3 regions of the Cellulomonas sp. plas2 genome follow, and region 3 is predicted to be linked to each of the others. Evidence: predicted binding sites of a transcription regulator. Region 3 holds the regulator's gene; each other region holds the start of a gene.

Region 1 (10,419 bases), 1.7 Mb from region 3:
CTGGCGCGGGGCATCGTCGGGAGCCGGGGCGAGGCGCCCGTGCTCACCTCGCCCATGCTCAAGCAGGTCTGGGACCTGACGACGGGGGCGTGCCTCGACCCGGTCGGCCGCGAGCCGCAGGACCTGCGCACCTACGGCGTGCGCGTCGAGGGCGACGCCGTCCTCCTCGCGACGGCCTGACCGCGGTCGCCCGACCCGCGAGGGGCCGGCAGCACGCTCGTCGGCACGGCCAGCGGCGGGGCTCGTCGCCATGAGGGCACGCGGAGGTGCCCCCTCCCCACCCGGGGGCAGTGGGCGAGGAGGGGGCGATCAGGGGTCCGCCCGGCCGCAGCCGCAGGGGGGTGACCACGACCGGACGAACCGGGACGAACCTACTGCCCGGCGCGGCCCCGCGGGGGCGTCCGGGCGCAGCGTCACCCGTCCGGACGCACGCGGCCCCCCCTGCCCGGTGGACGGCGGCAGCCCGCCGCGCCGGGGTGCCGACCCCGGCGACCGCGGCGCTGTGCCCGCCCTGAGCAGCGCGGCGGCCGGGCACCGGGCCGGTTGCGGGTCCGCCCGCGGAGCCGGACGATCACGGCGACGGTCGTCCGGCCGGAGGCGCGCGTCGCTCGTCGGCCGGAGGTGACGACCGTCGAGACGCACGAGCAGCCAGCGACCCGCCCGCGACCCCCGGAGCAGCGTGAGCCCCACCCGTCCCCCGACCTCCCCCGGCCCGCGGGTCGACGAGCTGCGGCGTGCGCTGGGCGAGGACGCCCTGGAGGCGGCGGCCGAGGGCAGCGGACCCACGAGCGACCTCGACGTCGTCGTCGGCTCCGGCCGGGGAGCGGCGGAGGTGCTGCGGGAGCCGACCCCGCGGACGGACGGCTATGCCGCGCTGCGCGCCTACGCCGCCCTCGGCGACGGCCGGACGGTGGCCCTCGTCGCCGACGACGGGCGCGTCGATTGGCTGCCGATCCCCGACCTGGACTGCGCCCCGGCGTTCGCCGCCCTGCTCGACGCCGAGAGCGGCGGGGTCGTCGAGCTGGCGCCCACCCAGCCCTACCGCCTGCGCCGCCGCTACCTGCCCGGCTCGAACGTCCTGAGCACGGAGTACGAGACCGCGACCGGGACGGCCCGGGTCACCGACGCCCTCTGCACCGGCGTCGCCGGGCGCCTGCCCTGGTGCGAGCTGGGCCGCCGCGTGGAGGGGCTGTCCGGCGACGTCCCCTTCGCGTGGCGCATCGCCCCGGGCACGGCGCTGGCGTCGGCCTCGCCCTGGGTGCAGGGGACGGTGCACGGCGCCGTGCTGCGCGTGAACGGCGCGACGATGGTGCCGGTGCTCTCCGACGACCTGACCCCCCTCGTCGCCGAGCAGGAGATCGCGGGGGCGTTCACGACGAGCCCCGGTTCCCGGCACCTCGTCGCCCTGGTGGGCACCGAGCGCGAGCCGGTGCAGGTCCCCCGGGCCGAGGAGGTCGACGACCGGATCAGCCGCACGGTGGCCAACTGGCAGACCTGGACCGACGCGTTCCGCTACCAGGGCCCGTGGCCGCTGGCCGTGCAGCGCAGCGCCCTGCAGCTCAAGCTGCTGCTGCACGCGCCCACGGGCTCCATCGCGGCCGCCGCGACGACGTCGGTGCCGGAGAGCTGGGCCGGCGGCAAGAACTGGGACTACCGCTACTCCTGGCTGCGCGACACGGCCTACGCGGTCGACGCGCTCATCGACTTCGGGCTGCGGGAGGAGACGCACGCCGCCATCTCCTGGGTGGTGCGGACCATCCGGTCGGAGGAGCCGCGCGTCTTCTACACGCTGGCGGGCGAGGTGCACGACCACCACGACGAGCCCGACGTGCCGGGCTGGCGCGGCATCGGACCGGTCGCCGTCGGCAACCACGCCGGCGCCCAGCGGCAGCTCGGCGTGTACGGGGACGTGCTCGGCGTCGTGCGCGGGTACGTGGACGCGGGCAACCTCCTCGACGCCGACACCGGCCGCGTCCTGGCCGCGCTCGCCGACGAGGCCGCCGACGCGTGGCACCGCCCCGACGCCGGCATCTGGGAGCTGCACGACGAGCGCCACTTCACGACGTCGAAGCTCGGCTGCTGGCAGGCCCTGGAGTGCGCGGCCCACCTGGCCGACGCCGGCCAGATCCCGGGCACGCCCGACCGCTGGCGGGCTGAGGCGCGCCGCATCCGGGACTGGGTCGAGGAGCACTGCTGGGACGAGGCGCGTGGCACCTACGTCATGGCGTCGGGCAGCGACGACCTCGACGCCTCGATCCTGCTGCACGCGATGTCGGGCTTCGACACCTCCGACCGCATGAGCCGCACGGTCGACACCCTGCGCGCCGAGCTCGGCACGGGGCCGTGGCTGCACCGCTACACGGGCATGCGCGAGGAGGAGGGCGCCTTCGTCGCGTGCTCGTTCTGGGGCGTGGCCGCGCTCGCGGAGGTGGGGCGGGTCGACGAGGCGCGGACGTGGATGGACGAGCTCGTCGCCGCGTCCAACGACGTCGGGCTCTGGACCGAGATGGTCGACGTGGACACCGACGAGTTCCTCGGCAACCTGCCCCAGGCGCTCAGCCACCTCGCGCTCGTGCAGGCCGCCATCGCGGTGTGGGACGCCACGGGTCGCGCGCCCGTCGAGGTGCCCGACGTGGAGGCCGCCGGCTCGACGGCCGCCGAGCGCACGGGGGCGACGTCGGGGAGCTGAGCCGGCCCCTCGTGCAGGACGCAGGGCGCGGGCCGTCAGCGGTCGCCCGTCTCCTCCAGCAGCCGCAGCGCCGCGCTCACGCGGGGGTTCCGCGCGGGGTCGGCGTCGATGCCGAGGGTCGCGTAGATGGCGTTGACGTGGTTCTGCACGGACTTCTCCGTGATGCCCAGCCGCAGCCCGATGCCCGCGTTCGACAATCCCTGCGCGAGCAGCCGGAGCACGCCGAGCTGCCGGTCGGTGAGCCGCGAGACGGTCGAGCCGGCCCGCGGCGCCGCCCCCTCCAGCAGCGCCGGGTCCAGCACCGTCACGCCCCTGGCCGCGGCCCGGACGGCCTGCACCAGCAGCTCCTCCGACGTGCCGGACGTCTTGGACAGGTAGCCCCAGCCGACCGCCACGTCCCGCGGCACGTCGAGCAGCAGGTCCATCGCGTCGTGCGCCGACAGCAGGAGGATCCCGAGCCCGGGCTGCCGGCGCCGCAGCCCGACGCCGAGCGCGATGCCGTTGCCGTCCGGCAGGTCGATGTCGAGCACCACGACGTCGGCCGCGCCCGGAGGCAGCGCCGCCTCGGCCTCCGCGACCGACCCCGCGGCCGCGACCACCGCGAGCCCGGGCGTCCCGTCGAGGGTGTGCTGGAGCATGGCGCGGAAGAGGGGCTGGTCCTCCACCACCGCCACGCGCAGGAGGCCCACCTCGGTCGTCGTCATCGCAGGTGAGTATGGTCGGCCGCGGGGCGCAGCGGAACGTCCTGTCCGGCGGTGGCGCACCGCCGGCCGGCGTCCGGCGGGAGGGCGGGGGCATGGAGGCGTCGTCGCGTGCGGACCGGCGGGCGCTGCTCACCGGCACCGGTGCCGTGGCCGCGGCCCTGCTCGCCGCCGGGACCCTGCACGAGGTGGCCCTGGCGCTCGAGACCGCCGGCCCCGCCCGCCCCGACGCGGGCGTCCTCCTGGCGCGGCTCGTCGCCGACGCGGGGGCGCTCGGGCTCCTCGTCGCCGGTCTGGTGGTGCTGGGGGTGCACCGCTCGCGCCGGCGCTGGCCCGCCGCGGCGGCGGTGCTCGGGCTCGCGCTCGTCTCGGGGCTGGCGCGGTGGGGGCTGCTGCACGCGCTCGGCGTCACGGGCGGTGGCGCGCCCCTCGTCGAGGCCGGCACCGGCGCGGTCGTCGCCGCCGTCGCCGCGGTGCTCGGGCTGGAGCACACGCGTCGCCGGCGGCGGCTGCGCGAGCGCACGCGCGCGGCGGAGCGCGAGACGGTCCGGGTCGAGCAGGCGGTGCGTGCGCTGCAGGCCGAGGAGGTCCGGGTGCGGCGCGAGGTCGCCGAGGGGCTGCACGCGAGCCTGCAGCAGCGCCTCGTGCTGGTGGTCGCACGGCTGGACCGGGTGCTCGCGGCCGCCACCGCCCGTCCCCTCACGCGCGACGAGCTGGCCTCGCTGCGCAGCGCCCGCGACGACCTGGAGCAGGTGCGCGCCCGGGACGTCCGCGAGACGAGCCGCCTGCTCTACCCCGAGTCGCTGGAGATCGGCCTGCTGCCGGCCCTGCGGGCGATGCTGCGCCGGGTGCCGACCTCCATCGCCGTGGACCTGCGGGTGGACGACGAGGTGCGCGCGCTCGACGACCCCTCGGCGCCGCGGCTCACCTCCGCCGAGCGGCTGCTGGCCGTGCGCGTGGTCGAGGAGGGCGTGCAGAACGCCCTGCGGCACGCGCGGCCGCAACGGGTGGAGGTCGTCGTCGGGCGGCGCGACGGCGCCCTGCTCGTGGCGGTGACGGACGACGGCGGCGGGTTCGACCCGACCCGCGTGCAGGCCTCCGGGACCGCGCGGCTGCGGGAGCGCCTCGGCCTCGTCGGGGGACGCCTCGACCTCGTCCCCACCCCCGGGCAGGGGACCCGGCTGGAGGCGCACCTGCCCGTGGACCACCTGCGCGGGGCGTAGGGGCTCAGCGTCCGAGCGGGGCCCCGTCGACGACGAGGGGCTCGAGGACGGGTCGCTTGGCCGAGACGACGTCGCCCGAGGACCGGCCGCGCAGCCGCCGCGTCGCCCACGGGTAGACGTGCGCCCGCACCCAGCGGGCGTCGGCGCGGGCGCGCTCGAGGCGGGGCGCGGGCGGCAGGGGCGCCAGCGGGTCGTCCCAGTCGGCGCGGTCCGGGTCCAGGCCGAGGCCGACGAGCGCCGCCTGCGCGACGCGGACGTGCCCGTCGGTCGTGAGGTGGATGCGGTCGTCGGCCCACATGCGCCAGTCCGCCAGGGACCGCATGCCCCACAGGTCGACGACGTGCGCGCCGTGCCGCCGGGCGATCGACCAGATCGTCGTGCTGTAGATCGCCACCCGGCCGCGGGTGGCCCGCACGAGCGGGCTCTCGCGGGTGTCCACGCCCGTGCCGAGCAGGACGTCGGCACCGGCAGCCCGCAGCCGGACGACCGCGTCCTCGAGGCCCCGGGCCAGCGCGCCGACGTCCGCGCCCGGGCGCAGGATGTCGTTGCCGCCGCCGACGAGGCTGACGAGGTCGGCGCCGAGCTCGAGGGCGGCCGGCACCTGCTCGTCGAGGATGCGGCCCAGCAGACGCCCGCGGACGGCGAGGTTGGCGTAGAGCAGCGGCTCGAGCCCCGCGGCGGTCCGGCGCTGCGACAGGGCGCCGGCCAGGAGGTCCGCCCAGCCGCGGCAGCTGCCGGTGCCCGGCAGCGGCTCGCCCGCGGCGGGTGGGCGCGGAGCCGGGTCCTCGGCCGTCGGGGCCAGGTCCCACAACCCCTCGGAGAACGAGTCGCCGAGGGCGACGTAGCGCTGCCAGCGGGGGACGGGTCCGGTCGGGCTCACGCCCCCATCATGGCCCGCGGCTCGGTCGGTCGGACCGGCCGCTGGTGGCGGCCCGGTGCGGAGCGCTTGGGTCCGGGCCGTCGGGGACGGCGTGTCGCCCTCGGCACGCCGGTGTCCCGTCGACCCTCCGCACCGGCCCGCCACAGGGGCTCGAGCGAGCGCGGCGGGGTGGGCGCGGCGATGAGTGCGGCGGGGTGCGTGCGACGGGGCGGGTGCCGCGGGACCCGGCAGGAGGCGGGCCCGGTCAGGACGGGAGGGTCCAGTCGACCGGCGGGGCGCCCTGCTCGGCGAGGAGGCGGTTGACCGTCGAGAACGGCCGGGAGCCGAAGAACCCGCGGGAGGCCGAGAGGGGGCTGGGGTGGACGCTGCGCACCTGCGGCACCCCGGCCAGCGCTGGGCCGAGCGCCTGGGCGTCGCGCCCCCACAGCACCGCCACGAGCGGCCCGCCGCGTTCGACGAGCGCGGCGATCGCGCGGTCCGTGACGGCCTCCCACCCGCGGCCGCGGTGCGAGGCGGGCGCGCCCGGTCGGACGGTGAGCACCCTGTTGAGCAGCATGACGCCCTGGTCCGCCCAGGGCGTGAGGTCGCCGGTGGCGGGCGCCGGCACGCCGAGGTCGTCGACGAGCTCACGGAACACGTTGGCGAGCGACCGCGGCAGGGGTCGCACGTCGTGCCGCACGGAGAAGGACAGCCCGACGGCGTGGCCCGGCGTCGGGTACGGGTCCTGGCCGACGACGAGCACCCGCACGTCGGCGAGGGGCCGGTGGAACGCCCGCAGCACGTCCGGGCCCGCGGGCAGGTACGTGCGCCCCGCGGCGAGCTCGGTGCGCAGGAAGCGGCCGGCCGCGTGCACGTGCTCCTCGACGGGGGCGAGGGCGGCGGCCCAGTCGGGTGCGACGAGCGCGTCCAGCTCCACGCCCGGCACGGTAGCCGTCGCGCCCGGGCCGGGCCTGTCGAATGACACCCGTGTGGTTCACTCCTACAGTCGAGCGGGACGACGAGACCGCTGCCACGCGTGGGAGGATCTCCGGCCCGTAGCACGGGAAGAGCGATCCCCCGGCCGGGTCCGCGACCACGACCGCGGCACGCAGGGCACGGCGGACGTGAGGGAGGGCGAGGGATGGACGCGACGCAGGGCACGGACGCCGGCACGGCAGGGGACGCCCCGACGACCGCGGGCGCGACGGCACTGGCCGACGAGCTCGACGGCGGACGGCTGCCGGGGGCGGAGGCGTCGGGCCTGTCGGAGCGCGACCAGCAGGTCCTCGCGTTCGAGCGGCAGTGGTGGAAGTACGCCGGTGCCAAGGAGCAGGCCGTCCGCGAGCTGTTCGACATGTCCTCGACGCGGTACTACCAGGTGCTCAACACCCTGCTCGACGACCCCGCGGCGCTCGCGTACGACCCCATGCTCGTCAAGCGCCTGCGACGGATGCGCTCGTCGCGGCAGCGCGCGCGCACCGCGCGGCGGCTCGGCACCGAGGGCTGACGGGCGCCGCCCCGGGCATCGGACCAGGCGGCGATCTCGGCAGCGACTCGGCAGCGACGGGGGTCGGCCGCACCGGCGGCGCCTGCGCGGGCGGCGGGGGGCGAGCGGTTAGGTTGTCCGCCGTGAGCACGGCCGGCTACCCGTACCCCGAGGACGAGTTCGACGCCGCGCCGGACCCCGACGGCCCCCGCGGCGCCCACCGCGCCCCTCGCCCGGCGCTCGTCCGATGGGCGCCCTTCCTCGTGACGGCCCTCGTGCTCGCGGCGCTGGCGGTCGCGCTCGTGTCCTGGCAGTTCAGCTCCGGCACGCCGACGGCGCTGCCCGGCCTCGTCCCGGGCGTCACCTCGACGGCCGACGAGGGTGCGACCGACGAGGGCGCCACGGGAGGGAGCGCCGACGAGGGCACCGACGGTGCTACCGACGGTGCTACCGACGGCGCCGCCGACCCCGCCGCGTCCGAGCCGGCAGCGGACCCCGCGGCCACGCCGACGGAGGCGGTGCCGACGGAGCCGGCGCCCTCGCCGACACCGACGGAGCCGCCCGCGCCGCAGCCCGACCTGTCGACGACCGTGCAGGTCCTCAACGCCACCGGCATCACCGGGCTGGCCGGCCGGCAGGCGGACCGCCTGGAGGACGCGGGCTTCACGGACGTCACCTCGGGCAACCGCTCGCGCGGCGGGCTGTCCGCGAGCACGGTCCTCTACTCCACGGACGACCAGGCGGCGACGGCGGCCCTCGTCGCCTCGACGCTCGGCGTCGACGCGGTGGCGCTCGACGCGGCCACGGCCGGCGGCGACGTCGTCGTGGTGCTGCTGTCCGACCCGTCCTGACGGACGTGACGCAGCCCTCGCCGGGACCCGCTCACGGGGTCCGTCCGGGGTCTGTCGCGCGGGCGATATGTCCCACTACTGTCTGGGCACCGGCGCGGCGGGAGCGTCGGAGGGACGACGCGAGCACGACGCGAGGAGCACGGGCATGGCGCAAGGCACGGTGAAGTGGTTCAACGCCGAGAAGGGGTACGGCTTCATCACCCCGGCCGGCGGGGGGCAGGACCTGTTCGTCCACTACAGCGCCATCCAGGTGGACGGCTACCGGTCGCTCGAGGAGGGCCAGGAGGTCGACTTCGAGGTCGGGCAGGGCACGAAGGGCCCGCAGGCGGAGCAGGTGCGCCCCGTCTGACCCCGGCCGACCTCCGGTCTTCCGGCCGGGACGACGGGCACCCTACGCGTGAGACACGGGCCGCGACCCCACGGGTCGCGGCCCGTGGCGCGTCCGGTGGTGGGTCGGTCGCTTGCACTCGCAGGGGTCGAGTGCTAACCATTGACCTAGCACTCTCCGGTGGAGAGTGACAGAACCACCGGCCGCCAGGTGAGGGCGCCCGGCCGCGGGACGTGACCGCGGGCGGGGGTCCGTCCGTCGCGGGCACCGACCGGCCGACCCAGGAACCCAGCGAAGGATCGATAGCCCCATGGCCAAGATCATTGCCTTCAACGAGGAGGCCCGTCGCGGCATCGAGCGGGGTCTGAACACCCTGGCCGACACCGTGAAGGTCACCCTCGGCCCGAAGGGCCGCAACGTCGTGCTCGACAAGAAGTGGGGCGCGCCGACGATCACCAACGACGGCGTCTCCATCGCCAAGGAGATCGACCTCGAGGACCCGTACGAGAAGATCGGTGCGGAGCTCGTCAAGGAGGTCGCCAAGAAGACGGACGACGTCGCGGGTGACGGCACCACCACCGCCACCGTGCTCGCCCAGGCGCTCGTGCGCGAGGGGCTGCGTAACGTCGCGGCCGGCGCCAACCCCATCGCCCTGAAGAAGGGCATCGAGAAGGCCGTCGAGGCCGTCACGACGCAGCTCCTGGCGCAGGCCAAGGAGGTCGAGACGAAGGAGGAGATCGCCGCCACGGCCGCCATCTCCGCCGGCGACCAGGCGATCGGCGACCTCATCGCCGAGGCCCTCGACAAGGTGGGCAAGGAGGGCGTCATCACGGTCGAGGAGTCCAACGCCCTCGGCCTGGAGCTCGAGCTCACGGAGGGCATGCGCTTCGACAAGGGCTTCCTGTCGGCGTACTTCGTGACCGACCCGGAGCGCCAGGAGGCGGTCCTCGAGGACGCGTACGTCCTGCTCGTCGAGTCCAAGATCTCGAACGTCAAGGACCTGCTGCCGCTGCTGGAGAAGGTCATCCAGGCCGGCAAGCCGCTGTTCATCGTCGCCGAGGACGTCGAGGGCGAGGCCCTGGCCACGCTCGTCGTCAACAAGATCCGCGGCACCTTCAAGTCCGTGTCCGTCAAGGCCCCGGGCTTCGGCGACCGCCGCAAGGCGATGCTGCAGGACATGGCCATCCTCACGGGCGGCCAGGTCGTCTCCGAGACCGTCGGCCTCAAGCTCGACACGGTGGGCCTCGAGGTCCTCGGCACGGCGCGCAAGATCGTCGTGACGAAGGACGAGACGACGATCGTCGAGGGTGCGGGCGACGCGGCGCAGATCGCCGGCCGCGTCAACCAGATCCGTGCCGAGATCGAGAACTCCGACTCGGACTACGACCGCGAGAAGCTGCAGGAGCGCCTCGCCAAGCTCGCCGGCGGCGTGGCCGTCATCAAGGCGGGTGCGGCCACCGAGGTGGAGCTCAAGGAGCGCAAGCACCGCATCGAGGACGCCGTCCGCAACGCGAAGGCCGCCGTCGAGGAGGGCATCGTCGCCGGTGGTGGCGTGGCCCTCATCCAGGCCGGCAAGCTCGCGTTCGAGAAGCTCGAGCTCGAGGGTGACGAGGCCACCGGTGCCGCGATCGTCAAGCTCGGCATCGAGGCGCCGCTCAAGCAGATCGCGATCAACGCCGGGCTCGAGGGCGGCGTCGTGGCGGAGAAGGTCCGCAACCTGCCGACCGGCCACGGCCTCAACGCCGCGACCAACGAGTACGAGGACCTGCTGGCCGCGGGCGTCAACGACCCGGTCAAGGTCACGCGCTCCGCGCTGCAGAACGCGGCCTCGATCGCCGCGCTCTTCCTCACCACCGAGGCCGTCGTGGCCGACAAGCCGGAGAAGGCCGCCCCGGCCGCGCCCGGCGGTGGCGAGGACTTCGGCGGCGGCTTCTGAGCCGACCGGTCCCCGCGGTGACGGGCGCCGGTGGCGGCGCCTGACACCAGCACGACCAGCACGACGGGCCGTCCACCTCCGGGTGGGCGGCCCGTCGTCGTCGGTGGTGGGATGAGGAGGCGGCACCGGTCGGGGGGCGTGGGTCGACGAGCGCGGGACGACGGGCGGGGAGGCCATGGGCGACGGCAGCCGAGCTCCCAGCGGCGGCCCTGTCGGGCGGGCGCTGCGGAGCACCGTGGGACGCGAGAGCACCACCTTCGGCTTCTCGATCCTGGTGACCGTGACGTTCGGCCTGCTGCAGGCCGAGGAGGGCTCGCCGGACACCATCCGGATCGTGCTGTACGCC
Region 2 (10,419 bases), 1.5 Mb from region 3:
GCGGAGGTCTTCGACACCGTGCGCGTCGTCGTGCCGGGGCGCGCCGGCGCGGTCCTCGCGGCTGCGGAGGCGCGGGGCATCAACCTCTGGGCGCCCGACGCGGACCACGTCCAGGTGGCCTGCGACGAGCGGACGACCGCCGACCACGTCGTGCAGGTCGTCGAGGCGTTCGCCGAGGCGGCGGTGCTGGGCGAGGCCGACGGCACCGACGGCGACGACGCCGTCGTCGCCACGACGCCCGGCGTCACGGTGCTCGACGCCGCCACGCCGCCCGCGCACCTGCTGCGCACGTCGGACTACCTCACGCACCCCGTCTTCCACCGCCACCGCTCGGAGACGGCGATGCTGCGCTTCCTGCGCCGGCTGTCGGACCTGGACCTGGCGCTGGACCGCACGATGATCCCGCTGGGCTCCTGCACGATGAAGCTCAACGCGACGGTGGAGATGGAGCCCATCTCCTGGCCGGGCTTCGCGGACGTGCACCCCTACGCCCCGGCGGACCAGACCCGCGGCTACGCGGAGCTCGTCGAGCAGCTCCAGGGCTGGCTGGCCGAGATCACGGGCTACGCGGCCGTGTCCGTGCAGCCCAACGCCGGCAGCCAGGGCGAGCTCGCGGGCCTGCTCGCGATCCACGCCTACCACCAATCCAACCGCGCCGAGGGCGAGCCCGACCGCGACGTGTGCCTCATCCCCGCCTCCGCGCACGGCACGAACGCGGCGTCCGCGGCGCTCGCGGGTCTGCGCGTCGTCGTCGTGGCCACCGCGCCGGACGGGTCCGTCGACCTCGCCGACCTCGACGCGAAGCTCGAGCAGCACGGCCCGCGCGTCGCCGCGATCATGCTCACCTACCCCTCGACGCACGGCGTGTACGAGGAGCACGTGCGCGAGGTGACGGGCCGCGTCCACGCCGCCGGCGGCCAGGTGTACATCGACGGCGCGAACCTCAACGCCCTCGTCGGGCTGGCGCGCCCGGCCGAGCTGGGCGGCGACGTGTCCCACCTCAACCTGCACAAGACGTTCTGCATCCCGCACGGCGGTGGCGGGCCGGGCGTCGGGCCGGTCGCGGTCGCCGCGCACCTGGTGCCCTACCTGCCCGGGGACCCGACGCCGGAGCGCCTGCGCTCCCGTGCGGCGCACCCCGCGGCCGGCGGTGCGGCGGGCGGGGCGGCGGCGTCCGACGAGGTGCGGGCCGACGAGCGCGCGGGCCGTCCGGGGGCGGTGCTCGTCGCCCCCGGGGACGTCCCGCTGGCCGGCACGCCGGTGTCGGCGGCGCCGTGGGGGTCGGCCGGGATCCTGCCGATCTCCTGGGCGTACGTCGCGCTCATGGGGCCCGACGGCCTGCGGCGGGCGACCGAGACCGCAGTCCTGGCGGCGAACTACCTCGCCGTGCGGCTGCGCGACCACTTCCCGGTGCTCTACACCGGCCCGGGCGGGCACGTCGCGCACGAGTGCATCCTCGACCTGCGGCCGCTGACCGCCGGGACGGGCGTGACCGCCGAGGACGTGGCCAAGCGGCTCATGGACTACGGCTTCCACGCCCCGACGCTGTCGTTCCCCGTGCCGGGCACCCTCATGGTGGAGCCGACGGAGAGCGAGGACCTCGGCGAGCTCGACCGCTTCGTCGACGCCCTCGTCGCCATCCGCAAGGAGATCGACGCCGTGGCGCAGGGCCGCTGGCCGCTGGCCGACTCCCCGCTGCGGCACGCGCCGCACACCGCGGCGAGCGTGTCCGCCGACGCGTGGGACCTGCCGTACGGCCGCGAGCTGGCGGCCTTCCCCGTGCCGCGGCTGCGGCGCGCGAAGTACTGGCCGCCGGTGCGGCGGATCGACGGCGCCCGCGGCGACCGCACGCTCGTGTGCTCCTGCCCGCCGGTCAGCGCGTTCGACGAGGGGGACCGGGCGTGAGCGGGGACGTGACGGTGGGCACGACGACTGACGCGACGACGGGCACGACGACGGACCAGACGCGGCGGTCCCCGCTGCACGACGAGCACGTCGCCCTCGGCGGGACGCTCGTGCCGTTCGCCGGCTGGACGATGCCGCTGCGCTACACCTCGGACCTGGCGGAGCACACGGCCGTCCGGACCGCGGCGGGGCTCTTCGACCTGTCGCACATGGGCGAGATCGTCGTCGAGGGTCCGGGCGCCGGCGCGTTCCTCGACCGGGCGCTCGTCGGGGCGCTGTCGGCCCTGCGCGTGCTCGGCGCCCGTTACACGATGCTCTGCCAGAGGGACGGCGGGGTGCTCGACGACCTCGTCGTCTACCGCACGGGCGACGAGGCGTACCTCGTCGTCGCGAACGCGGCCAACCACGAGGTCGTCCTAGCGGCGCTGCGCGAGCGGGCGGCGGCCGCGAGGGGTGTGGTCGGCGAGGTGCGCGTCGAGGACCGCTCGGCGGCGATCGCGCTCGCTGCGGTGCAGGGCCCGCGGGCGCTGGACGTGCTCGTCGCTCTGCCGGGGCTCGTGCTGGCGGCGGGGCCCGACGGGTCGGTCACCGACCTGCCCACCGGGCTGGCGGCGCTGAAGTACTACGCCTGCCTGCCGGCGGCCGTCGACGGGCGGCCGGTGCTCCTCGCGCGGACCGGCTACACGGGGGAGGACGGGTTCGAGCTGTTCTGCGACGCGGCCGACGCCCCCGCGCTGTGGCGCGCGCTGCTGGCGATCGGGACGCCGCTCGGCCTGGTGCCCGCGGGCCTGGCCGCCCGGGACAGCCTGCGCCTCGAGGCCGGGATGCCGCTGTACGGGCACGAGCTGGACACGACGACGACGCCGTTCGAGGCCGGGCTCGGCCGCGTGGTCCGCCTGGACAAGGTCGACGCCGCCGGGGAGCCGGTGCCGTTCGTGGGGCGGGAGGCACTGGCCGCCCGCGCCGGCTCGGCACCCGCGCGCGTGCTCGTCGGGCTGGAGGGCCTGGGCCGGCGGGCCGCCCGGGAGGGCTACCCGGTCCTGGCGTCCGCCGCCGCCGACGCGCCGCGCGTCGGCACGGTGACGTCCGGGGCGCCGTCGCCGACGCTGGGCCGGCCCGTCGCCATGGCCTACGTGACGCCGGAGCTGTCGGCGCCGGGGACGCAGCTGGCCGTCGACGTGCGCGGCCGCCCCGAGCCCGTGCGGGTCGTGGCGCTGCCGTTCTACCGCCGCGCGCGCTGACCCCTACCCCCTGGCGCGACCCCCTGGCGCGACCCCCTAGCGTGACCCCCGACCGTCCCCACCCGGAGGAGACCCCATGACGTCGCCCGAGCTGCCCGCCGACCTGCACTACACCGCCGAGCACGAGTGGCTGCGCGACGGCGAGCCCGCCATGTTCGGCATCACCGCCGTGGCCGCCGACGCGCTCGGGGACGTCGTCTACCTCGAGCTGCCGGCCGTGGGCGACGAGGTCACGGCCGGCGCGGTCGTCGGCGAGATCGAGTCGACGAAGTCCGTCTCCGAGCTCTACTCCCCGGTGACCGGCACGGTCGTCGAGGTGAACACCGCGGCCGTCGACGACCCCTCCGTCGTCAACGCCGACCCGTACGGCGCCGGCTGGCTGCTCAAGGTCGACGTGACGGCTACCGGGTCGCTGCTCACCGCCGAGGAGTACGCGGCCAGCACCGCGGGCTGACCGCGGCTCCGCCGCACGACGACCGCCGTACGACGACGGCAGCCCCACGACGCCGGGACCCGGGAGGGTCCCGGCGTCGTCGTGTCCGCGCACGTATCAGGACGCTCCTCCGGCGTTCCTGCCGTGCCGAGGGGTGCGGAAAAGGTCGCGCCGTTCACCCAAACCGGTGAACGATGGGCTCCGAACCCCCCGTGTCAGAAGAAGTCGCGGAAACGGCGTCATAGGCGTGAGCGGGGCACCTCTCATGCACGACGCACACGGACGGACCCCTGCCGGGGGCCGTCGGAACCCGGAGGGCCCAGATGAGCACCATGGTCGAGATGCGCGAGCCGATGACGTCCCTCGTCACGCTGACACGTCGCGAGCGCGTCGTGCTGGCCGAGCTGGGTGAGGACGTGACGCTCGAGGAGATCGCCACGCGCCTGTTCGTCACCCGCAACACGGTGAAGAGCCAGGTCCGCAGCGTCTACAAGAAGATCGGCGTCTCCACGCGCCACGAGGCCGTGGCCTGGGCGATCGCGCACGGCATCCGCTGACGCACCCCGCAGGACCGCCGCCGGGCGGAGCAGGCAGCCCGGCTGGCAGGATCGGCGCATGACCGGCTCGCAGCCCACCCTCGTCGTGGCAGCCGCCCTCGTCGACGACCTCGACGCGCCCACCGTCCTGCTCAGCGCTCGTCGCCGCACGCCGGCCAGCCTCGCCGGCCGCTGGGAGTTCCCCGGCGGCAAGGTGGAGCCGGGCGAGACGCCGGAGGAGGCCCTCCACCGCGAGCTGCGCGAGGAGCTCGGCGTCGCCGTCGGGCTGGGGGACGAGGTCCCCGGGCCCGAGGACGGCGTCTGGCGCATCACCCCCACGCACGTGCTGCGGCTCTGGCTGGCCGAGGTGGTCAGCGGCGTGCCGGCCCCCCTCGTCGAGCACGACGAGCTGCGCTGGCTCCCGGCCGGGCAGTGGTTCGACGTGCCGTGGTTGGACGCCGACGTCCCCATCGTCACGGCCGTCGTCGCGCTGACCAGCGCGGACGCTGCCTGAGCTCGTCTCGTTCGTCCTGGGCGAACGAGGCCACGACCGCCCTCGAAGGGCTGGCACTCACGTGCGTCGAGTGCTAGAACATCTCCCGTAGCCGCTGCGCGGTGACGCCGACCGCCACCGCGTGAGCGCCCCGGCGCCGGGAGGTCCGGCGCCGTCCCGAGGGAGGTGACGGCTGTGGCTACGCGACTCGACCCGTTCCAGGAGATGGACCGTCTGCTCGGCCAGATGTTCGCGGCCGACCGCGCGACGGCCAGCATGCCGATGGACCTGTACCGGTCCGGCGACCACTACGTCCTGCACGTCGACCTGCCGGGCGCGGACCCGGGGACGATCGACGTGAACGTCGAGGACCGCACCCTGACGATCCGCGCCCAGCGCACGCCGCGCACGGAGCAGGACGTCCAGTGGCTGGCCAAGGAGCGGCCCGTGGGCACCTACGCCCGGCAGCTCACCGTCGGCCGCGGGCTCGCGCTCGACCGGATCTCGGCCACCTACGCCGACGGCGTCCTCACGCTGACGATCCCCGTCGCCGAGGAGGCGAAGCCGCGGCGCATCGAGGTGCAGCACGGCGGCAGCGCCACCCAGATCGGCGCGTCGGAGCCGGCCAGCGCCTGATCCGGCTGCGTGATCCGGCTGCCGGTCGGCTGCGCCGGCACCGACAGCGAGAGCCCGGGACCGCGAGGGTCCCGGGCTCTCGCCGCGTGAGGCGTCAGCGTCAGGCGTCAGCCGTCAGGTGTCAGACCGTCAGGCGTCGGCCGTCACCGCGCGCCGCTCACGGACGGCCCGCGTCGCGGCGACGAGGTGCTCCAGCGAGGGCACGACCTCCTCGTAGCGGCGGGTCTTGAGGCCGCAGTCCGGGTTGACCCACACGCGCTGCGGGTCGATGGACCGCACCGCCTCCGTGAGCAGCTCCGTGACCTCCTCCGTGCTGGGCACGCGGGGGGAGTGGATGTCGTAGACGCCCGGGCCGATCTGGCGCTCGAAGCCCGAGGCGGCGACGTCCGCGAGGATCTCCATCTTGGAGCGCGCGGCCTCGATGCTCGTGACGTCCGCGTCGAGGCCGTCGATCGCGTCGATGACCTCGCCGAACTCCGAGTAGCACAGGTGCGTGTGGATCTGCGTCTCGTCGCGCACGCCGGCCGTGGCCAGACGGAAGGACCGCACCGACCAGGCGAGGTACGCGGCGTGGTCGGCCCGGCGCAGCGGCAGGAGCTCGCGCAGGGCGGGCTCGTCGACCTGGATGATGCCGATGCCGGCGGCCTCGAGGTCGGCGATCTCGTCGCGCAGGGCGAGGGCCACCTGGTCGGCCGTGTCGCCGAGCGGCTGGTCGTCGCGGACGAAGGACCAGGCGAGGATCGTCACCGGACCGGTGAGCATGCCCTTGACCGGCTTCGGCGTGAGCGACTGCGTGTAGGTCGACCAGCCGACGGTGATCGGCGCCGGGCGGGACACGTCGCCCCACAGCAGCGACGGGCGCGTGCAGCGCGAGCCGTAGGACTGCACCCAGCCGTTGGCGGTGACCGCGAACCCGTCGAGGTGCTCCGCGAAGTACTGGACCATGTCGTTGCGCTCGGGCTCGCCGTGGACGAGGACGTCGATGCCGACGTTCTCCTGCAGCTCGACGACACGGCGGATCTCCGCCTTCATCTCGTCCTCGTACTGCTCGGCCGTGAGCTCGCCCTTGCCGAAGGCGGCGCGCGCCTTGCGGATCTCCTGCGTCTGGGGGAAGGAGCCGATGGTCGTCGTCGGCAGCGGCGGCAGGGAGAAGCGGGCGGTCTGCGCGGGCTCGCGCTGGGCGTACGGGGTGCGCTCGGCGTCGGCGTCGGTGAGGGCGCCGGTGCGCTCGCGGACCTCGGGCCGCACGACACCGGGGGTCTGCGCGCGGGTCCGCAGGGCGTCGCCGGCCTCGAGGAGCTGCGCGTGTACGGCCTCGCGGCCCTCGACGAGCCCCTCGGCGAGCGTGACGACCTCGCCGACCTTCTGGTCGGCGAACGCGAGCCAGGACCGCAGGGTCGCGTCGAGCTGCGGCTCGTCGGCGACGTCGTGGGGGAGGTGGAACAGGCTGGTCGACGAGGCGACCATGACGGCCCCGGCGCCGAGGCGCTCGAGCTTCTCGAGCTGGGTCAGCTTCGCGTCGAGGTCGGCACGCCACACGTTGTGGCCGTCGACGACGCCGGCGACGAGGGTCGTGCTCTCCAGGCCCGGCACGGCGGCCGCGGGCGCCGACCCCTTGACGAGGTCGATCGCGAGGGCCTCGACGGACGTGGCGGCCAGCACCGGCAGCGCGTCCTGCAGGTCGCCGTAAGGCGCGGCGACGAGCAGCGCCGGGCGCTCGGGCCGCGCGAGCTCGTCGGCCAGCACGGCGTAGGCGCGAGCCGTCGCCGCCAGGAGGGCGTCGTGGTCCGCGTCGACGGAGTCCGACACGAGGGCCGGCTCGTCGAGCTGCACCCACGTGGCGCCGGCGGCGGCCAGGCGGCGCAGCAGCTCGGCGTACACGGGCAGCAGGTCCTCGAGGCGGTCGAGCGGGACGAAGCCCTCAGGGCTCCCGGCGGCCGGCTTGGACAGCGCGAGGAACGTGACGGGCCCGACGAGCACGGGGCGCGTGAGGACCCCGTCGGCGAGGGCCTCGGCGAACTCCCGGACGGGCCGGTCGGACGCGAGGCGGAAGGTCGTGCCCGGGCCGATCTCGGGGACGAGGTAGTGGTAGTTCGAGTCGAACCACTTCGTCATCTCCAGCGGCAGGTCGTCCCCGCGGCCGCGTGCCACCGTGCTGTAGCCGGCGAGGTCGAGGCCGCCGTCGGCGTCGACGAGGTCCGCGAAGCGCTCGGGCACCGCCCCGGTGACGACCGCCGCGTCGAGCACGTGGTCGTAGAAGGAGAAGGCGCTGGGGATCGAGGCGTCGTCGGTGCCCAGGCCCAGCTCGGCCAGGCGGGTGCGGGTGCGGCGGCGCAGGTCGGCGGCGACGGTCTCGAGCTCGTCGGCGGTGCTGCGGCCGGCCCAGAAGGACTCCAGCGCGCGCTTGAGCTCGCGGCGCGGGCCGATGCGCGGGTACCCGAGGACGGTCGCGCGGGGGAACGGGACGGTGCTGGTCATGGTCCTGGCCTTCGGTCGGTCGGTCGTCAGGGCGGTACGTCGTGGAGGTGCGGGTCGTGGAGGTGCGGGTCGTGGAGGTGCGGGTCGTGCAGGTCGTCGTGCGAGCGGTCGACGGCGGCGCGGTCAGCCGACGGCGGCGGGGACGCGGTCGCCGGCGGCGGGGGTGTCGCCGGGCGCTTCGCCGGGCGCTTCGTCGGGCGCGTCGTCGTGCGCGTGGCCGAGCAGGCCTGCGCGCTCGAGGGCGTCGAGCGGCCCCCGGTGCTGGTTGAACGTGTAGACGTGCACGCCGGGGGCGCCGGCGTCGAGGACGCCGCGCAGCAGCTCGGCGGTGGCGTCCACGCCGACCTCGTGCCGGTGCTCGGGGTCCTCGATGGCGTCGAGCCGCCCGACGAGCGCGGCCGGCGCCGGGACGCCGGTGAGCTGCTCGAGGCGGCGCAGGCGCCCGGGGTCGGTGAGCGGGATGACGCCCGGGATGATCGGGATGCGCACCCCGGCGGACCGCGCCTCCTCGACGAGGCCCGCGAAGTCGTCCGCCGTGTGCACGACCTGCGTGATGGCGAAGTCCGCACCCGCCTCCTGCTTCGCGAGCAGCGACTGGACGTCCTGCGCGCGGGTGCCGCCGGTGGCGTGGTTGCCCCGCGGGAACGCGGCGACGGCCAGCGACAGCGGGCGCACGGTGGCGCGCACGGCCTGCGCCGGGCTGACCGCGACGCGTTCGGCCTCGATGCGGCGCAGCAGCGCCACGAGGTCGGCGGCCGTGTCGACGCCGTCGGGGTGCGGCTGCCAGTCCTCGGCGTCGGCGGGCGGGTCCCCGCGCAGCGCCAGGAACGCGCGCACGCCCTCGTCGAGGAACTCGCGCACGACCTGGGACACCTCCTCGCGCGAGGTGCCCACGCAGGTGAGGTGGACGATCGCCGTCAGGGACGTCTCGCGCAGCAGCCGCCGCACCAGCGCCCGCGTCGTCTCCCGCGTGCGCCCCGAAGCGCCGTAGGTCACGGAGACGAAGTCGGGGCGGGCCGCCTCGAGCGCGCGCACGGTCTGCCACAGGCGGGGCTCGGCCGCGGGGGTGCGCGGCGGGAACAGCTCGAAGGAGAGCGTGGGGCGCTCGGTCACGGCGGGCAGGTGCTCGGGGCCCGGCGGGCACACGTCGGCGCCGCGGGGACAGCGAGGTCGGTCGGTCATCGTCCGGCTCCATCGGTCCTGGCGGAAGCACCCACACCCTCGGTGAGGAGGGCGGGTTGCTGCGGCGTCGCTGAGCCAGGTCTCTCGGCCGCTCTGGATGGTCGCGGTGAGGCTAGGGAAGGTCTCGCAGCGTGGGCAAGAACCGTCCACCAGCCGAGACGATCGGTCTCGTGGAGCCGGACGGACCGGGACGGACCGGTCGGCCTAGCGTCGCGTCACGACCGGGCAGGTCGCGAGGTGGTCGTCGACGAGCCCGCACGCCTGCATCGTCGCGTACATCGTCGTCGGCCCGACGAACCGGAAGCCGAGGCCCTTGAGCTCCTTCGCGAGGGCGGCGGACGCCGGGGTGCGGGCGGGTACGTCGGCCCAGCTGGTGGGCCGTGGCCGCGCACCGCCCTCGTCGTCCGCCGGCGCGTGGGACCAGACGACCTCGTCGAGCGACCGGCCCGCGTCCTGCAGCGCGACGACCGCCCGCGCGTTGGCGACCGTCGCCTCGATCTTCAGACGATTGCGGACGATGCCCGCGTCGGTGAGCAGCCGGGCGACGTCGGCCTCGTCGAACGCCGCCACCGCCGCGGGTTCGAAGTCCGCGAAGCCCCGGCGGAAGGCGGGCCGTTTGCGCAGCACGGTGATCCACGACAGCCCCGACTGGAAGCCCTCCAGCGCGATGCGCTCGAAGAGCGCCCGGTCCCCGTGGACGGGCACGCCCCACTCCGTGTCGTGGTACTCCTCGTAGAGCGGGTCGCCGTCGCCGAAGCAGCGGCCGGTCACCGCACCGGTCATCGCACCGGTCATCGCACCGGTCATCGCACCGGTCATCGCACCGGTCGTGTCGCTGGTCATGCCGGTGATCCTGCCGGAGCACGGGGACACGGCCGCAGCGCCCGGGCGCGGGTGTGGACGGCGGCGTCGAGGACGGGCCCGGGGACGGCTCGGCGAGCCGTCCCCGGGTGTACCGGCACCGCTCAGGCGAGCTGGAGCCTGTCGCCCACCCGCACGACCGGCAGCGGGTCGGTGATCTCCCCGACGAACTGCCCGTCCTCGGTGTCCCGGAAGCCGATCAGGGACCACCCGAGGACCGGGTCCTGCACCAGTCGGGCGGCGTACAGCGACGGGTGGTCGAACGTGTGCGCGCGGGAGAAGTCCCACGGCCCGAGCAGCGACTCCCCGGGGACCACCCACATGCCGCCGCCGGTCCACTCCTGGCGCCGCTCGGGCGACAGGTGCTCCGACCAGCAGCAGAAGATGAGCACGGGCAGCCCGTCGACGACCTCGACCTGCGTGACCTCGAGCTGGCCGAAGCCGGCCGGCGAGGTGAGCGGCGGTCCGACCTCCCAGTGCTCGAGGTCCTGGCTGCGGGCGTGGCCGACGACGCTGCGGCCGATCGGGTCCCCGGTTCGCACCCGGGCGGTGACCAGCATGTGCCAGCCGTCGCCGTCCGGGTCGCGCAGCACCCACGGGTCGCGCCAGGCCTCGTCGAACCAGGTGCCCTGGTCCAGCGTCTCGTACCAGCGC
Region 3 (10,419 bases):
TCCAGCGCACGTGCAGGTCGGACATGACCTCCGTGCCGACGAGCGTGATCGACAGGTCGGTCTGCGGGTGCACGTGCATCGCGTCCAGCACGTGCCGGGCGAGCGCGGCGAACTCCGCCTCGTCGACCGCGTGGCCGGTCTCGTTGGTGACCTCGATGCTCACGGTGGCGTGCACGTCCTGTCGTCGTCTCGTCGGCTCGTCGGGCGGGCCGGGCACCACGACGGGTGCCCGCGGGAGAGGCTAGCGCCGGTCCCAGCGCGCCCAGGCGTCGATGATCTGCCCGACGAGCCGGTGGCGGACCACGTCCTGCGAGGTGAGGCGGCAGAACACCACGTCCTCGACGTCGGCCAGCACGTCCTGCACCGCCCGCAGACCGGAGACGCTGCCGCCCGGCAGGTCGGTCTGCGTGACGTCGCCCGTGACGACGATGGTGGAGCCGAACCCGAGCCGGGTGAGGAACATCTTCATCTGCTCGGTGGTGGTGTTCTGCGCCTCGTCGAGGATGACGAAGGCGTCGTTGAGCGTCCGGCCGCGCATGAAGGCCAGGGGCGCCACCTCGATGGTGCCGGCCTCCATGAGCCGCGGGATCGACTCGGGGTCCACCATGTCGTGCAGCGCGTCGTACAGCGGCCGCAGGTAGGGGTCGATCTTCTCCGTCAGCGTCCCGGGCAGGAACCCCAGCCGCTCCCCCGCCTCGACCGCGGGCCGGGTGAGGACGATGCGGTTCACGCGCCGGGACTGCAGCGCCTGCACCGCCTTGGCCATGGCGAGGTACGTCTTGCCCGTGCCGGCCGGGCCGATGCCGAAGGTGACCGTGTGGCGGTCGATGGCGTCGACGTACTCCTTCTGGCCCGCGGTCTTGGGCCGGATCGTCCGGCCGCGGGCGGTGAGGATGTTGAAGGTCAGCACGTCCGCGGGGCGCGCGTGCGCCCCCTCGGTCAGCATGCCGACCGTGCGGCGCACGACGTCGGGGGTCAGCGGCGTGCCGCCGGCGGTCATCTCGACCAGCTCGTCGACGAGGCGCGCGACGAGCGCGACGTCCCCGGCCGGACCGGCCAGCGACACCTCGTTGCCGCGCACGTGCACGGAGACGGTCGAGAACCCGCGCTCGATCTCCGTCAGCACCTCGTCGCGGAGGCCGAGCAGCTCGACCATGGGGATCTCGGGCGGCACCGTGATCCGGTGCTCGACCCGGGCGGGGGCGCCGTGGCCCCCGGGCTCGCCCCGCTCGCGGCGGGCGCTGGACTGCGTCGGTGAGGTCATGTGCTCGGCGGTCGCCGTGCGCTCCTTCGTCGGGGCGCCGCCGCCCGGGGCGGCGACGCGGGTGGTCACGTCGCACCAGCGTAGCCACGGCCCCCGGCACGCACCTGCCCGGGGTCACAGCGGCCGCGGGGGACGGCCCGTGCGCGGACCCCGTCCGGACCGCGGGACCGCCTCTCAGCCCCAGCGGCCCAGCCGCTGGGCGAGCAGCGCGAGCGCCACCGGACCGGCCGTCGAGGTGCGCAGCACGTGCGGCGCCAGCCGCGCGGCCACCGCCCCGGCGGCGAGGAGCCGCTCGGTCTCCCGCTCGGCGATCCCGCCCTCCGGCCCGACGACGACGAGCACGTCGACCGGCTCGTCCACCGGCACGTCGGGCGCACCCGGCAGCGGCACCGCCGCCAGCGGGGTCGTCGCCTCCTCGTGCAGGACCACGACCGCACCCCCGGCCCCCACGACCTCCGCCGCCCGCCGCGCGAGACCGGCCGTGTCGAGCGCCGCCTCGACGTCCGGCACCCGCGCCCGCCGGGACTGCTTGGCCGCGGCCCGGACGGTGCCGAGCCAGCGCGCGCGGCTCTTCGCGGCGCGCTCCCCGCGCCAGACGACGACGGACCGCTCGGCCTGCCAGGGGACCACGACGTCGGCCCCGAGCTCCGTGGCGGCCTCGACCGCCAGCTCGTCGCGGTCGCCCTTGGCCAGCGCCTGAACGAGCACCAGCCGGACGCGCGGTCCCGGCTCCTCGACCCTGTCCTCGACGTCCAGGACCACGCCGTCGGCCGTGGCCGCGGCGACGCGCGCGACGAGCCGGACCCCCCGCCCGTCCACGACGTCCACGCGCTCGCCCGGCGCGCGGCGCTGCACGACACCCGCGTGCCGGCCCTCGGCGCCGCCGAGCAGGAACGTGCCGCCGGCGGTCACGCCGTCCAGCTCGCCCGGCTCCGTGAGGAAGACCGGCGCGCTCACGGCCGGCCCGCCCACCGGCGGCGCGGGCTCACCGGCCTGCGAGCCTGTCGCGCAGCTTGGAGAACACGCCGCCGTGGGCCGCGAGGCGCGCGTCGGGGCGCTCCTCGCCACGCAGGGACGCCAGCCGCCGCAGCAGGTCGGCCTGCTCGTCGTCGAGCGCGGTCGGCACCTGGACGTCGACGTGCACGTGCAGGTCGCCGCGGCCCTGGCCGTGCAGGTGGCCGACGCCGAGGCCCTTGAGCGTGACGACCTGCGCGGGCTGCGTGCCCGGCCGCAGGTCCACGTCGCGCGGGCCGTCGAGCGTCTCGAGCTGGACGACCGTGCCCAGCGCCGCCGCCGTCATGGGCACCGCGAGCGTGGCGTGCAGGTCGTCGCCCTCCCGGACGAACGTCTCGTGCCGGCGCTCGCGCACCTCGAGGTAGACGTCGCCGGCGGGCCCGCCCGCGGGGCCCACCTCGCCCTGACCGGTGAGCTTGATGCGCGTGCCGGTGTCGACGCCGGCGGGCACGTCGACGGACAGGGTCCGGCGCGAGCGCACCCGGCCCTCGCCGGAGCAGTCCGTGCACGGCTCGGCGATGACGGAGCCGAAGCCCTGGCAGGCCGCGCAGGGCTGCGTCGTCATGACCTGACCGAGGAACGAGCGCGCCACGCGCTGGACCGAACCGCGCCCGCCGCAGACCTCGCACGTGCGCGGCGACGTCCCCGGGCGGCAGCACGTGCCCGAGCACGTCGGGCAGACGACCGCGGTGTCGACCGGGATCTCCCGGTGGACGCCGAACGCCGCCTCCGCGAGGTCGATGTCCAGCCGGACGAGGGCGTCCTGCCCGCGGCGGGCACGCGGCACGGGGCCGCGGGCGGCCTGCGAGGCGCCGGCGGCCGCGCCGAAGAACGTCTCGAAGATGTCCTGGAAACCGAAGCCGGCGCCCGCGCCGCCCATGCCCCCGGGGGAGGCGGGGTCGGCGCCCATGTCGTAGGCCCGGCGCTTGTCCGGGTTGCCCAGCACGTCGTAGGCGCGGCTGACGTCCTTGAACCGCTCCTCCGAGCCCGCGTCGGCCCCGGCCACGTCGGGGTGCAGCTCTCGGGCGAGCTTGCGGTACGCCTTCTTGATCTGCTCGGGCGTGGCGTCGCGCTGGACGCCGAGGATCGCGTAGTAGTCGGTCACGTCGCTCTCTTCGCGGGCGGGTGGTGCGGGGAGGGGCTGGGTCGGGTCGGGGCCGGGCGGGCCTACCCCGCGAGGATCCGGCTGAGGTAACGGGCGACGGCGCGCACGGCGGCCATCGTGCCCGGGTAGTCCATCCGCAGCGGGCCGACGGACCCGATGCGGGCGACGGACGCGCCGTCGCCGTAGCCCGTGGTGACGAAGCTCGTCTCCACCAGGCCCTCGTGCCGGTTCTCCCGGCCGATGCGGACGCTGACCGCCGTCTCGTCCTCGGCCATGTCGGACAGCAGGCGCAGGAGGACGACCTGCTCCTCGAGCGCCTCGAGCACGGGCCCGAGCGTGCGCACGAAGTCGGCGGGCCCGCCGCGCGCGAGGTTGGCCGTGCCGGCCATGACGATCCGCTCCTCGCCCTCCAGCGCGAGCGTCTCCTCCACGACCGCGAGCACCGCGTCGAGCAGGGACCGGTCCGCGGGCGGGAACGCCTCGCGCAGCTCCTCGCGCACGCGGGCCAGGTCGGCCAGCACCCGCCCCGCGACGGCCACGTTGAGCCGGGTCCGCAGCTGGGCGACGACGAGCTCGTCGAGGTCGTGGTCCAGCTCGACCGTCCGCTGCTCGACGCGGCCCGTGCGCGTGATGAGCACGACGAGCAGGTGGCGCGGGCCGACGGGCACGAGCTCGACGTGCCGCAGCGCCGAGCGCCGCAGGGACGGGTACTGCACGACGGCCACCTGGTGCGTCAGCTGCGCGAGCAGCCGCACGGACCGGTCCACGACGTCGTCGAGGTCGACGGCGTCCTCGAGGAAGGACGCGATCGCCCGCCGCTCCGGCGACGAGAGCGGCTTGACCTCCGACAGGCGGTCGACGAAGAGCCGGTAGCCCTTGTCCGTCGGCACGCGCCCGGCCGAGGTGTGCGGCTGGACGATGTAGCCGCCCTCCTCGAGGGCCGCCATGTCGTTGCGGATCGTCGCCGGGGACACGCCCAGGCTGTGGCGCTCGACGAGGGCCCGCGACCCCACGGGCTCCCGCGTCGCGACGTAGTCCTCCACGATGGCGCGCAGGACGTCCACGCGCCGCTCGTCGCCGCTGCCCATGCCGTCCTCCTGCCGTCGTCCGTTCGTGCGGGGGCCTCACCGGGCGGGTCCCGGGTAGCACTCGCCCGTGCTGAGTGCCAATCCTACGCGGCGTGTCCACACGACGACCTGCCGGGCACAGGCACGGGCGTGACCTAGCGTGACGGGCCGTGAGCACCGACCGTTACGGCAGCGACGTCCTCGCCAGCGGCCGCGCGGGCCCCCGCCCGGCGCACCACCGCCCGGCCCGCACCTCCCGCCCCCAGCCGGCCGAGCCCGGCCTCGTGGTCGAGGACGTGAGCACGGGCTTCGTCGGGGCGGTCGTGCGCGTGGAGAAGTCGGGCGGCCAGCACGTCGTCGTGCTCGAGGACCGCCGCGGTCGCACGCGCACCTTCACGCTCGGCCCGGGGTTCTGGGTCGAGGGCGAGCCCGTCCTGCTGACGCCGCCCGTCCGCGCGGCCGCGCCCGCCCGGCCGACGCGCACCGCCTCCGGCTCGCTGGCCGTGCCCGACGCCCCCGCCCGCGTCGCGCGGGCCAGCCGCATCTGGGTCGAGGGCAAGCACGACGCGGAGCTCGTGGAGAAGGTGTGGGGCGACGACCTGCGCGTGGAGGGCGTCGTCGTCGAGCCGCTGCAGGGCGCCGACCACCTCGTCGACGAGCTGCGCGCCTTCCGCCCGGGGCCGGGCCGCCGTGTCGGCGTGCTCGTCGACCACCTCGTCCCGGGGTCCAAGGAGAGCCGGATCGCCGCCGAGGCGCTGCGCGCGGTGCCCGCGGGCACGGTCAAGGTCCTGGGCCACCCGTACGTCGACGTGTGGCAGGCCGTCCGGCCCCAGCGGCTCGGCCTGGCCGCGTGGCCCGTCGTCGAGCGGGGCACCGAGTGGAAGACGGGCGTGCTCCGGCGGATCGGCTGGGACGCCGACTCCCCGCACGCCACCGCCCGCGCCTGGGCGCGCATCCTCGGCAGCGTGCGCACCTACGCCGACCTGGACCCGGCCCTGCTGGCCCGCGTCGAGGAGCTCATCGACTTCGTCACGGCGGACTGAGCGGGTCCTCCCCGACGACGACGGGCCGCCCCCTCGGCAGGAGGGGGCGGCCCGTCGCGCGTCCCGGGACGGTCGGCGGTCAGGCGGCGACGGGCTCGCCGAGCAGCCGCCGGTACGTCACGGTCGTCGCCAGGGACGTCACGGGGACGGCGACGAGCAGCCCGACGAAGCACGCGAACGTGCCGATGACGAGGAGCACGAGCACGACGAGCGCCAGGATCACCGCCGTCGAGACGTTCGCGCGCGCGAGGTCGATGCTCGCGCGGATGGCGTCGAGCGTGCCCAGCTGCTTGTCGAGGACGAACAGCAGCGCGAACTGCGTGAACACCGTCACGCCGATGTACAGGACCCACCCGATGTACGGGATCGAGTTCGCGAGGCCGCCCACGAGCCCGACGAGGATCGCCGTGAGCACCACGGGACCGAAGCGGTCCGTCGAGAAGAACGACCCGAACGACACCGGCTGCCCGTAGGTCGCCTGCAGGGAGGCCCGCAGGAGACCGGCCTGGAAGAGCGCCCCGACGATCCCGAACACGAGCGCGAAGAGCAGCGTCCAGCCGAAGCCGAGCCCGAGGCCGACCGCCGGGTCGAACGCCAGGGTGCCCGACGCGTCCGTCGTGGAGCTGGCCGCGAAGACGCTGATGAGGGGCGCGGACAGAATGGCACCCAGCACGGCGAGGATGACGAAGTAGACGAGGAGCGCGCCGATGAAGACGCCGGCGTTCTGGGCGAACTTGCGCCACCCGTACGACAGCGCGTCGCCGATGCTCGTGCCCGGCGCCTGGCCGTAGCCGCCCGCGCCGACCGGCGGCATGGCCCCGGGGAAGCCCCCGGGCTGGCCGTAGCCGCCCGCGCCGTAGCCGGGCTGGCCGTAGCCCTGCCCGTACCCCTGCCCACCGGGCTGCCCGTACCCCTGCGCGCCCTGGTCGTACCCCTGCCCGCTCCCCTGCCCGTACCCCTGCCCGTACCCGCCTCCCGGCGGCGGCGGGTAGGCGCTCGACCCGCCCGACGACGGGGGCGGCGGGTACGCGCTCGACCCGCCGGCCGGGGGCGGCGGCGGGTAGCCGCCGGCGGCGGGGTCGGGCGTGCTCGGGTCGTCCGACGGCCTCGTGCCGTCGGGGTCGGGGCGGTGCCCCGGGTTCTCGCTCATGGGTGCTCCTGGCGCGGGGGTCGACGACGGCGGCGGCCGTCGGCGTCGGACCTGGTGAGCGAACCGACACGCAGGTGGCGCTGTGAAGCGCACGCGCGGGTGGAGGGCGCGCCCCGACCCCCGGGCGGGGGGACCCGGCCGGGGACCCGGCTCAGGCGGCGAGGGTGCGCACGACGGCGTCGGCGAGCAGGCGTCCCCGCCGGGTGAGCCGCAGCACGCGCCCCCCCGCGTCGCCCATCAGCGCCCCGGCGGGGTCGACGAGCCCGTCGGCGACGAGACCGGCCACGCGCCGGCGCCCGTCCGCCCCGAGGTCGGCCAGCGGCAGACCCTCGGCGAGCCGCACGCCGAGCAGCAGGTGCTCCAGACGGGCGGCCTCCTCGTCGAGCACCTCCCGGCCGGCCGCGGGGCTCAGCCCGGCCGCCAGCCGGTCGGCGTACGCCCGCGGGTGCTTGACGTTCCACCAGCGCACCCCGCCGACGTGGCTGTGCGCGCCGGGGCCGACGCCCCACCAGTCGTCGCCGCGCCAGTAGGCGAGGTTGTGCCGGCACGCGTCGCCGGGCGTGCGGGCCCAGTTGCTCACCTCGTACCAGTGCAGGCCGGCGGCGGTGAGCAGCTCGTCGGCCAGCTCGTACTTCGCGGCCTGGTCGTCCTCGTCGGGCAGCGTCAGCTCCCCGCGGCGGACGGACACGGCCATGCGGGTGCCCGGCTCGACGACGAGCGCGTACGCGCTGACGTGGTCGACGCCGGTGGCGAGCGCCGCCTCGAGGCTGGCCCGCCAGTCGTCGAGGGACTCCCCCGGCGTGCCGTAGATGAGGTCGAGGGACACGCGGAGGCCGGCCTCGCGCGCCCAGCGCACCACGTCCGGGATGCGCGCGGGGTCGTGCGTGCGCTCGAGCGTGGCGAGCACGTGCGGGACCGCGGACTGCATGCCGAAGGAGACGCGCGTGAAGCCCGCCGCCGCGAGCGCCGCCAGGGACGCCGGCGTCACCGAGTCCGGGTTGGCCTCGGTCGTCACCTCGGCGCCGGGAGCCAGCCCCCAGGCGTCGCGGACGCCACCGAGCAGCGCCGCGAGGTCGGCGACGGGCAGGAGCGTGGGCGTGCCGCCGCCGACGAAGACGGTGCTCACGGGTCGCTCCGGCAGCCCGGAGCGGGCCAGGACGTCCGCCGCCAGCGCGATCTCGGCCTGGGCGGTCGCGGCGTAGGCCGCCTGGCTGGCGCCGCCCCCGAGCTCGGGCGCGGTGTAGGTGTTGAAGTCGCAGTACCCGCAGCGCACGCGGCAGAACGGCACGTGCACGTAGACGCCGAGGTCGCGGGACGGCGCGCCCGCCAGCACGGACGCGGGCAGGGCGCCGTCGGCGGGGGCCGCGTCCCCCTCGGGGAGGGCCGGGCTCACCGCTTCTTCGCGTCCTTGTCCTTGCCGGCAGACCCGGCGGGCTCGGAGGAGAGCGCGGCGATGAAGGCCTCCTGCGGCACGTCGACCCGGCCGATGGTCTTCATGCGCTTCTTGCCCTCCTTCTGCTTCTCCAGGAGCTTGCGCTTGCGGGTGATGTCACCGCCGTAGCACTTGGCCAGGACGTCCTTGCGGATGGCGCGGATGGTCTCGCGCGCGATGACGCGGGCGCCGATGGCCGCCTGGATCGGCACCTCGAACTGCTGGCGCGGGATGAGGTCCTTGAGCTTGCCGGCCATCATGACGCCGTAGGCGTAGGCCTTGTCCTTGTGCACGATGGCGCTGAAGGCGTCGACCTGCTCCCCCTGCAGCAGGATGTCGACCTTGACGAGGTCGGCCACCTGGTCGCCGACGGGCTCGTAGTCGAGGCTCGCGTAGCCGCGCGTGCGGGACTTCAGCGCGTCGAAGAAGTCGAAGACGATCTCCGCCATGGGCAGCAGGTAGCGCATCTCCACGCGCTCCTCGGACAGGTAGTCCATGCCCTGCAGGTCCCCGCGCCGGGTCTGGCACAGCTCCATGATCGCCCCGACGAACTCCGACGGCGCCAGGATCGTCGCCTTGACGACGGGCTCGCGGACCTCGCGGATCTTGCCGCTGGGGAACTCGCTGGGGTTCGTCACCGTGACGACCGTGCGGTCCTCGAGCGTGACCTCGTAGACGACGTTCGGCGCGGTCGAGATGAGGTCGAGGTTGAACTCGCGCTCGAGCCGCTCGCGCACGATCTCCAGGTGCAGCAGGCCGAGGAACCCGACGCGGAACCCGAAGCCGAGGGCCACGGACGTCTCCGGCTCGTAGTTCAGCGCGGCGTCGTTGAGCTTGAGCTTGTCGAGCGCGTCGCGCAGCACCGGGTAGTCGGACCCGTCGATGGGGTACAGGCCCGAGAACACCATCGGCAGCGGGTCGTGGTAGCCGCCCAGCGCCTCCGTGGCGGGCTTGCTCTGGTTCGTGACCGTGTCGCCGACCTTGCTCTGGCGCACGTCCTTCACGCCGGTGATGAGGTAACCGACCTCGCCGACGCCGAGGCCCGGGGTCGGCTGCGGCTCCGGGGAGATGACGCCGATCTCGAGCAGCTCGTGCGAGGCCTTCGTCGACATCATGGCGATGCGCTCGCGCGGGTTGAGGTTGCCGTCGACGACGCGCACGTACGTCACGACGCCGCGGTAGGTGTCGTAGACGGAGTCGAAGATCATCGCGCGGGAGGGTGCGGCGGGGTCGCCCACCGGGGCGGGCACGAGCTCGACGATCCGGTCCAGCAGCGCCTCGACGCCCACGCCGGTCTTGCCGGACACGCGCAGGCAGTCCTCCGGGTCGCCCCCCACGAGCGTGGCCAGCTCCTCCGCGTACTTCTCGGGCTGCGCCGCGGGCAGGTCGATCTTGTTGAGCACGGGGATGATCGCGAGGTCGTTCTCCATGGCCAGGTACAGGTTGGCCAGCGTCTGCGCCTCGATGCCCTGCGCGGCGTCGACGAGCAGCACCGCCCCCTCGCACGCCGCCAGGGACCGCGACACCTCGTACGTGAAGTCCACGTGCCCCGGGGTGTCGATCATGTTCAGGGCGTACGGCGTGCCGTCGACCTCCCACGGCATCCGCACGGCCTGCGACTTGATGGTGATACCGCGCTCGCGCTCGATGTCCATGCGGTCGAGGTACTGCGCGCGCATGACCCGGGCGTCGACCACGCCGGTGGCCTGGAGCATGCGGTCGGCCAGCGTCGACTTGCCGTGGTCGATGTGCGCGATGATGCAGAAGTTGCGGAGCAGCTCGGGCGCCGTGGCGGCCGGGCGGATGCGGCCGGCGGCGTCAGGACCGGGGATGGGGGGCACGGCCCTATCGTCCCACGGCCGCCTCGTCCTCCCGCGTGATGCGGACCGTCACCGTCAGGTCCTGGGTCGCGGTGCCGGCGTAGATGCCCCGCAGCGGCGGCACGTCGTCGTAGGAGCGGCCCCGCCCGATCGCGACGTGGTGCTCGCCCGCGGCCATGCGGTTCGTCGGGTCGTAGCCGTACCAGGCGCCGGTCCACCACTCCACCCAGGCGTGCGACTCGCCGGTCGAGGCCTCGTCGCCCGTCCCGCCGGTGGGGTGCAGGTAGCCCGAGACGTACCGCGCGGGCAGGCCGAGGGCCTGCAGGGCGCCGACCGTCAGGTGCGAGACGTCCTGGCAGACGCCGGTGCGCGCGCGCCAGGCGTCGACGGCCGGCGTGTGCACGGTCGTCACGCCCGGCACGTACTCCAGCTCGGCGCGCAGCGCGAGGCTCACGGCTTGGCCCGCCTCGTGCGGGTCCAGCCCGGCCGCGGCGTCCCGGGCGAGGTCGACGACCTCGTCGGGC

What was found. Region 3 encodes HrcA, which represses chaperone genes, less so after heat shock. Its sites were predicted from a motif close to TTNGCACTCGNNNNNNNCGAGTGCNAA; they were not measured.
Region 1: a site for HrcA is predicted at 8,270-8,296, ahead of groL (chaperonin GroEL). Genes of this name have one in related genera too.
Region 2: a site for HrcA is predicted at 4,680-4,706, ahead of AC2TDM_RS00380 (Hsp20/alpha crystallin family protein). Genes of this name have one in related genera too.

The regions. Positions count from the first base shown of each region.
Region 1 covers NZ_CM170155.1:3,287,992-3,298,410, reverse strand. The annotation lists gene nirD (nitrite reductase small subunit NirD) at 1-180, shown strand, start outside; gene AC2TDM_RS14690 (glycoside hydrolase family 15 protein) at 833-2,689, shown strand; gene AC2TDM_RS14685 (response regulator) at 2,725-3,393, opposite strand; gene AC2TDM_RS14680 (sensor histidine kinase) at 3,486-4,613, shown strand; gene AC2TDM_RS14675 (SGNH/GDSL hydrolase family protein) at 4,618-5,493, opposite strand; gene AC2TDM_RS14670 (uracil-DNA glycosylase) at 5,738-6,409, opposite strand; gene AC2TDM_RS14665 (DUF3263 domain-containing protein) at 6,614-6,979, shown strand; gene AC2TDM_RS14660 (LytR C-terminal domain-containing protein) at 7,102-7,809, shown strand; gene AC2TDM_RS14655 (cold-shock protein) at 7,955-8,158, shown strand; gene groL (chaperonin GroEL) at 8,448-10,073, shown strand; gene AC2TDM_RS14645 (hypothetical protein) at 10,309-10,419, shown strand, end outside.
Region 2 covers NZ_CM170155.1:73,224-83,642, forward strand. The annotation lists gene gcvP (aminomethyl-transferring glycine dehydrogenase) at 1-1,905, shown strand, start outside; gene gcvT (glycine cleavage system aminomethyltransferase GcvT) at 1,920-3,146, shown strand; gene gcvH (glycine cleavage system protein GcvH) at 3,223-3,600, shown strand; gene AC2TDM_RS00370 (LuxR C-terminal-related transcriptional regulator) at 3,903-4,136, shown strand; gene AC2TDM_RS00375 ((deoxy)nucleoside triphosphate pyrophosphohydrolase) at 4,195-4,629, shown strand; gene AC2TDM_RS00380 (Hsp20/alpha crystallin family protein) at 4,804-5,244, shown strand; gene metE (5-methyltetrahydropteroyltriglutamate--homocysteine S-methyltransferase) at 5,374-7,722, opposite strand; gene AC2TDM_RS00390 (methylenetetrahydrofolate reductase) at 7,846-8,835, opposite strand; SAM riboswitch class I at 8,898-9,008, opposite strand; gene AC2TDM_RS00395 (DNA-3-methyladenine glycosylase I) at 9,109-9,699, opposite strand; gene AC2TDM_RS00400 (glycosyl hydrolase family 32) at 9,870-10,419, opposite strand, start outside.
Region 3 covers NZ_CM170155.1:1,576,199-1,586,617, reverse strand. The annotation lists gene ybeY (rRNA maturation RNase YbeY) at 1-163, opposite strand, end outside; gene AC2TDM_RS07070 (PhoH family protein) at 242-1,264, opposite strand; gene AC2TDM_RS07065 (16S rRNA (uracil(1498)-N(3))-methyltransferase) at 1,439-2,221, opposite strand; gene dnaJ (molecular chaperone DnaJ) at 2,250-3,383, opposite strand; gene hrcA (heat-inducible transcriptional repressor HrcA) at 3,446-4,471, opposite strand; gene AC2TDM_RS07050 (DUF3097 domain-containing protein) at 4,621-5,493, shown strand; gene AC2TDM_RS07045 (DUF2189 domain-containing protein) at 5,573-6,643, opposite strand; gene hemW (radical SAM family heme chaperone HemW) at 6,795-8,036, opposite strand; gene lepA (translation elongation factor 4) at 8,033-9,916, opposite strand; gene AC2TDM_RS07030 (transglutaminase family protein) at 9,921-10,419, opposite strand, start outside.